Regions from separate parts of the Paractinoplanes brasiliensis genome, predicted to be linked through region 2. Evidence: predicted binding sites of a transcription regulator. Region 2 holds the regulator's gene; the other holds the start of a gene.
What was found. Region 2 encodes HrcA, which represses chaperone genes, less so after heat shock. Its sites were predicted from a motif close to GGTTNGCACNCTCNNNNNGAGNGTGCNAACC; they were not measured.
Positions count from the first base shown of each region.

Region 1: a site for HrcA is predicted at 1,432-1,462, ahead of groES (co-chaperone GroES). Genes of this name have one in related genera too.

Region 1 is NZ_SNWR01000001.1:2,705,114-2,708,522, forward strand. It holds gene ybaK (Cys-tRNA(Pro) deacylase) at 1-54, opposite strand, end outside; gene C8E87_RS11955 (class I SAM-dependent methyltransferase) at 65-1,360, opposite strand; gene groES (co-chaperone GroES) at 1,595-1,903, shown strand; gene groL (chaperonin GroEL) at 1,975-3,409, shown strand, end outside.
Region 2 is NZ_SNWR01000001.1:2,042,999-2,046,407, forward strand. It holds gene dnaJ (molecular chaperone DnaJ) at 1-1,041, opposite strand, end outside; gene hrcA (heat-inducible transcriptional repressor HrcA) at 1,059-2,081, opposite strand; gene C8E87_RS08900 (DUF4870 domain-containing protein) at 2,233-2,871, shown strand; gene hemW (radical SAM family heme chaperone HemW) at 2,907-3,409, opposite strand, start outside.

The DNA of each region.
Region 1 (3,409 bases), 660 kb from region 2:
CTGTGCGGTGAGCAGCGCGGTGGCCGGGGTGCCGGCCGCGGCCTTCTTAGCCATGGCGCGCAGGCTACCGGCACAGGAGCACAGTCGGCGCGCCCATTACCCGGGTCAGCACCATCGAGGCCGATTCCGGGCCGGAGAGGCGCAGATCGCGACGCAGTTGCTCCGGTTCCAGGGCCGAGCCGCGCTTACGGATCTCCAGCCGTCCCACGCCACGCTCCCGCAGCAGCGCGCGCACCCGCTTCAGCGAGAAGCCCAGCACATCCGTGACCTCCAACCTCCGCCCGTACGGGGTCACGTGCGGCTCGTCGGTGTAGACGTACGCGATGTCGGGGTCGGCCAGGCGGCCGTTCACGATCTCGGCGAACTCGGCCACCAGGTGCGACCGCACCACGGCCGGATCGGGGTCGTAGAGATACGCCCCGACGGGCCCGACGGGCGCCTTGCGTGTCCCGCTGCCGGTCAGCTCGGCTCCCCCGCCCGCGTCTTCCCGCTCCGCACCCTCCCCCCGTACGCCGTACCCGCTCTTTTCGTCCGTACCCTCCCCGGGCGCGCTGTTCCGCTCACCGCTCTTTTCGCCCGCGCCCCGACCCGGCTCGCCCTTCGCGGGCAGCAGCGTCGCGCGGCGGGGGGCCTCGGCCAGCGGGCCGCACCAGAACGCGGCCTCGACCAGATCGCCCCCGACGCTCACCCACTCCCCCTCGGCTCCGGGCGGCAGCAGCTCGTGGTCGATCCCCGGAGCCAGCTTGAGCACCGTCCGCGGCACCCGCTCGGGCAGCCCGGCGACGAAGTCCCACGGCGGCGAATAGGACCGGGGGTCGAACACCCGGCCACGACCGGCCCGGCGGCGGGCCGGATCCGCGAAGACCGCGTCGTACCCCTCCACCGCGACCGTGGTGGCGTCGGCACACTCGACCTTGATCATCTGGTCGAGCCCCAGGGCGGCCACGTTGGCCGCAGCGGTCTCGGCGGTGACCGGGTCGGCATCGACCGCGTACACCTCGATCCCGGCGCGGGCGGCGGCGATCGCGTCGGAACCGAGCCCGCAGCCGAGATCGGCCAGGGTCCGCACCCCGGCCGCGGCCAGCCGGGCCGCCCGCCGCCGCGACACGACCGACCGGGTCGCCTGCTCCAGACCCGCCCGGGTGAAGAACATCAACTCCGCGTCCGGGCCGAATTTCGCGGCCGCCCTGCGGCGCAGATCGACCTGCGTCAGCGCCGCGGCGGCCAGGGCGGGCGGCACCCCGCGCGAGCGCAGCGCCGAGGCGGCGGCGAGCGGGTCCCCGGCGGCGATCTCGCTCGCCATGGCCAGGGCGTTCACCCCTTCGGGCGTACGCAACGAGGTGGTCGGCTCGGCAGTCACCCGGGCATTGTCCACGGCCCGACTTCACCTAGCACTCTGGTTGACGGAGTGCTAGTTCCGGCCTAATCTCCGATTAGCACTCTCAACATGAGGGTGCCAGCCGCGAGCCCATCCGGGCCCGCGGCTTGGCACCAGGCGGACCGGCACCCGCGACGACGGCCCCGCCCGGTGGCATGAGGCATCAGCCCGGCCAGATTCTCTGGTCGGCAAACCTGTACCCAGGAGGGTATGCCCGTGACTACCGCGACCAAGGTTGCGATCAAGCCGCTCGAGGACCGCATCGTGGTCCAGGCGAACGAGGCTGAGACGACCACGGCGTCGGGCATCGTGATCCCCGACACCGCCAAGGAGAAGCCGCAGGAGGGCACCGTCCTCGCTGTCGGCCCCGGCCGCATCGACGACAAGGGCAACCGCATCCCGGTTGACGTCCAGGTCGGCGAGACGGTTCTTTACTCGAAGTACGGCGGCACCGAGGTCAAGTACGCCGGCGAGGAGTACCTGGTGCTCTCCGCCCGCGACGTCCTCGCGGTCATCGAGAAGTGACCTACTGACAGTGCTGACCGCCCTGGCTCGTTGTTGACGGGCCAGGGCGTTGGTGCGTGAAGGGACCACATATGGCGAAGATTCTCAGCTTCTCTGACGACGCCCGCCACCTGCTCGAGCACGGCGTCAACTCGCTCGCCGACACGGTCAAGGTCACCCTCGGCCCGCGTGGCCGCAACGTCGTCCTGGACAAGAAGTTCGGCGCGCCCACGATCACCAACGACGGCGTCACCATCGCCAAGGAGATCGAGCTCACCGACCCGTACGAGAACCTCGGCGCGCAACTGGTCAAGGAGGTGGCGACCAAGACCAACGACGTCGCCGGCGACGGGACCACGACCGCAACGGTGCTCGCCCAGGCGCTCGTGCGCGAGGGTTTGCGCAACGTGACCGCGGGCGCCAACCCGATCGGCCTCAAGCGCGGCATGGACCAGGCCGCCGAGACCGTGTCGAAGGCGCTGCTGGCCAAGGCGGTTGAGGTCGCCGACCACAAGGCGATCGCGAACGTGGCCACCATCTCGGCCCAGGACGCCACGATCGGCGAGCTGATCGCCGAGGCGATGGACCGGGTCGGCCGTGACGGTGTCATCACCGTCGAGGAGGGCTCGGCCATGGCGACCGAGCTCGACGTCACCGAGGGTCTGCAGTTCGACAAGGGCTTCATCTCGCCGAACTTCGTGACCGACGCCGAGTCGCAGGAGGCCGTCCTGGAGGACGCGCACATCCTGATCACGACGCAGAAGATCTCCAGCATCGAGGAAATGCTCCCGCTGCTGGAAAAGGTTCTGCAGGACGGCAAGCCGCTGCTGATCATCGCGGAGGACGTCGAGGGCCAGGCCCTGTCCACGCTGGTGGTCAACTCGCTGCGCAAGACGCTGAAGGTCGCCGCCGTCAAGGCGCCCGGCTTCGGCGACCGGCGCAAGGCGATGCTGCAGGACCTGGCGATCGCCACCGGTGGCGAGCTGATCGCCCCCGAGCTCGGTTACAAGCTCGACCAGGTCACCCTCGACATGCTGGGCACCGCCCGGCGGATCGTGGTCGACAAGGAGAACACCACCATCGTCGACGGTGGCGGCAAGTCCTCCGAGATCACCGACCGGGTCGCGCAGATCCGCAAGGAGATCGAGGCCTCCGACTCCGACTGGGACCGCGAGAAGCTGCAGGAGCGGCTGGCCAAGCTGTCCGGCGGCATCGCGGTGATCAAGGTCGGAGCCGCGACCGAGGTCGAGATGAAGGAGCGCAAGCACCGCATCGAGGACGCCATCGCGGCGACCAAGGCGGCGGTCGAGGAAGGCACCGTCCCCGGCGGCGGTGCCGCCCTGGCCCAGGTGGCCACGGAGCTCGACGGCAACCTCGGCCTGACCGGCGAGGAGGCGATCGGCGTCACCATCGTCCGCAAGGCGCTGGTGGAGCCGCTGCGCTGGATCGCGCAGAACGCCGGCCACGACGGCTACGTCGTGGTGGGCAAGGTCGCCGAGCTGGGTTGGGGCCACGGCCTCAACGCGG
Region 2 (3,409 bases):
CATGCGTTCCTGGTCGGCGGTGAGCTTGGTCGGCGTCTTGACGTCGAGGTGCACGAACAGGTCACCGCGACCCTGACCGCGCAGGTGGGGCACGCCCTTGCCGCGGATGCGCAGCGTCGACGCGGGTTGGGTGCCGGCCTTGACCTCGATGCCCTCCTCGCTGTCGAGCGTCTTGATCGTCAGGCGGGTGCCGAGCGCGGCCGCGGTCATCGGCAGGGTGACGCGGCAGTGCAGGTCGTCGCCCTTGCGCGAGTAGACGTCGTGCGGGCGTTCGTGGATCTCGACGTAGAGGTCGCCGGGGGTGCCGCCGCCGGGACCGACCTCGCCCTGCTGGGCCAGGCGGATGCGCATGCCGTCCTCGACCCCGGCCGGGATCTTGACGGTGAGCGAGCGCCGGGTGCGGACGCGGCCGTCGCCGGCGCAGGTCGGGCAGGGGTGCGGGATGACCGTGCCGTGACCCTGGCAGGTGGCGCAGGGGCGCGACGACACGACCTGACCCAGGAACGTGCGCTGCACGCTCTGCACCTCGCCGCGGCCGCCGCACGTGTCGCAGGTGGCCAGGTGGGTGCCGGGGGCCGTGCCGGCGCCGGAACACTGGGTGCACAGCACCGCGGTGTCGACGGTGATCGGGGCCTCGACCCCGAACGCCGTCTCGACCAGGTCGAGCTCGAGCCGCAGGATCGCGTCGGCGCCGGGACGGGTGCGCGGGCGCGGGCCGCGGGCGTTGCCGCCGGCCGCCGTGCCGAAGAACGCGTCCATGATGTCCTGGAAGCCGACGAACGGGCCGCCCGCGCCGCCGGGACCGCCGCCCGCGCCGCCACCGGGGGCGAGCGGGTCGCCGCCGAGGTCGACGATCTGGCGCTTCTGATCGTCGGAGAGGACCTCGTAGGCCGCGTTGATGTCCTTGAACTTCTCGTGCGCTTCCGGATCGGGGTTGACGTCCGGGTGGTACTGCCGGGCCAGTTTGCGGTAGGCGCGCTTGATCTCGTCGTCGGTGGCTTCCCGGCTCACGCCGAGAATGCCGTAGTAGTCCTTGGCCACGGGCTCCGCAATCCTCGTCAGTTCTGTGCCAAAAGGTCGCCCACGTAGCGTGCCACTGCGCGCACGGTCGCGATGGTGCCGGGGTAATCCATCCGGGTGGGGCCGAGCACACCGAGCCCCCCGACGATCGTCGTCCCGGGGCCGTAACCTGTGCTCACCACGGACGCCGACCGCAGGTTGTCGATCTGGTTCTCGTCGCCGATGCGGACCCGGGTCGTGCTCGGTTCCACTTCGCCGATGAGCTTGAGCAGGATGACCTCTTCCTCGAGGGCCTCGAGGACGGGGCGCAGCGTGCCCTGGAAGTCCAGCACACCCCCACGTGTCAGATTAGCCGTGCCCGCCAAGGCGAGGCGTTCCTCACTGCGCTCGACGAGCGTCTCGAGCAGCACGGAGGCCAGACAAGTCATGGTCCCGCGGGTGTCGGGGCCGCACTCGTCGACCAGACCTTGCACGAGCGGCGGCGTGTCGGCCAGCTTCTGACCTGCCAGTTTCTCGTTCACCCGGCGGCGCAGGTCGGTCACGTCGTCGGCGGGCACCGGGGCGGGCAACTCGACCAGGCGCTGCTCGACGCGGCCGGTGTCGGTGATCATCACGAGCATGAGCCGCGTGGTCGAGATCGGCACGAGTTCCAGATGGCGCACCGACGAGCGGGCCAGCGACGGATACTGCACGACGGCGACCTGACGGGTCAGCTGGGCGAGCAGGCGCACCGTGCGGTGCACGACGTCGTCGAGGTCGACCGCGCCGATCAGGAACCGCTCGATGGCCCGGCGCTCGGCCGGCGTGAGCGGCTTGACCTTGGAGAGCCGGTCGACGAAGAGCCGATAGCCGGCATCGGTGGGCACCCGGCCGGCACTCGTGTGCGGCTGGCGGATGTAGCCCTCTTCCTCCAGCACCGCCATGTCGTTACGCACGGTCGCCGGGGACACGCCCAGCTGGTGCCGCTCGACGAGCGATTTCGAGCCGACCGGCTCCTGCGTCTCGACATAGTCCTCGACGATCGCCCGCAACACCTCGAGCTTGCGGTCATCCAGACTCACAATGACCCCTCCCTCTTGGCACTCCCGCGGACAGAGTGCCAGTCTACGTCGCCGCCGTCGGGAGCGCGATGATCGAATGCGGTGTCTGTTCCCCGACTTGATCAGCGAGTCGCCCTCGACCGCATTGAACTGCGGCTCTACGGTGTCAGCCATGACTGAACCACCTCGCCCGCCCGGTGAAGGTAATCCGTACGATCCGACCACGCCGTTCAACCCTTATGCGGCTAACGACCCGGTCTCGGGTTCGACACCCCCTCCGCCGCCTCCCTATGGCGCCCCGCCGCCGTCGTCCGGTGGCCCGTCCTACGGTGGCCCGCCGCCGTCGTCGGGCGGTCCCGGTTACGGTGGCCCGCCGCCGTCGTCCGGTGGCCCCGGCTACGGCGGCCCAGGTTATGGCGGCCCGCCGCCTCCGTACGGCTACCAGCAGCCCGGTTACGGCGCCGCGCCCAACCAGGACGACAAGACCTGGATCATGATCGCCCACTTCGGCGGCGCGCTCGGCGCTCTCGTCGGCGGCGGCCTGTCCGGCTGGATCGTGCCGTTGATCGCCATGCTGGCCAAGGGCAACCAGTCCCCCGCCGTCCGGGCCGAGGCGGTCAAGGCCCTCAACTTCCAGATCGTGTGGTCGGTCGTCACGCTGATCGGCTGGGTCACCGCCTGCGCCGTCATCGGCTTCGTGATCATCCCGATCGCCGCGCTCATCGCCATCGTGTTCGGCGTCATCGCCGGCGTGAAGGCCAGCAACAACGAGCCGTACAACTACCCGCTCTCCATCAACCTGATCAAGTAGCGTGGCCGGCCGCGCCGGGTACGGGGCCCGGCGCGTCAGACCACGTCCCTGATCACGGCGTCGGCCAGCAGCCGCCCCCGCAGCGTCAGGATCAAAAGCCCTTCCTCGTACGCGTCGGCGTCGATCAGCCCGTTGGCCAGAGCCTGCTTGGCGCCCACCGGGTCGACCCGATCGAGCCCGATGCCCTCACGCAGCCGCACCCGCAGCATCACGTCCTCGACGTGCCTGTCCTCGGCGCTGAGCAGCTCGCGCCCCTGCCCCGGCGAGAGACCCCGCAAAAGCCTTCCCGCGTACGCCGCCGGATGCTTGACGTTCCACCAGCGCACCCCGCCGACGTGGCTGTGCGCCCCCGGCCCGAGACCCCACCAGTCGGCGCCGGTCCAGTAGAGCAGGTTGTGCCGGCAGCGGGCCTCGTCGCCGGTGGCCCAGTTGGACACCTCGTACCACTGGAAACCGGCCTCACTGAGAGCGGCCTCGGCGGCCAGGTAGCGGTCGGCGGCCACATCGTCCGACGGGTACGGAATCTCGCCACGCCGCA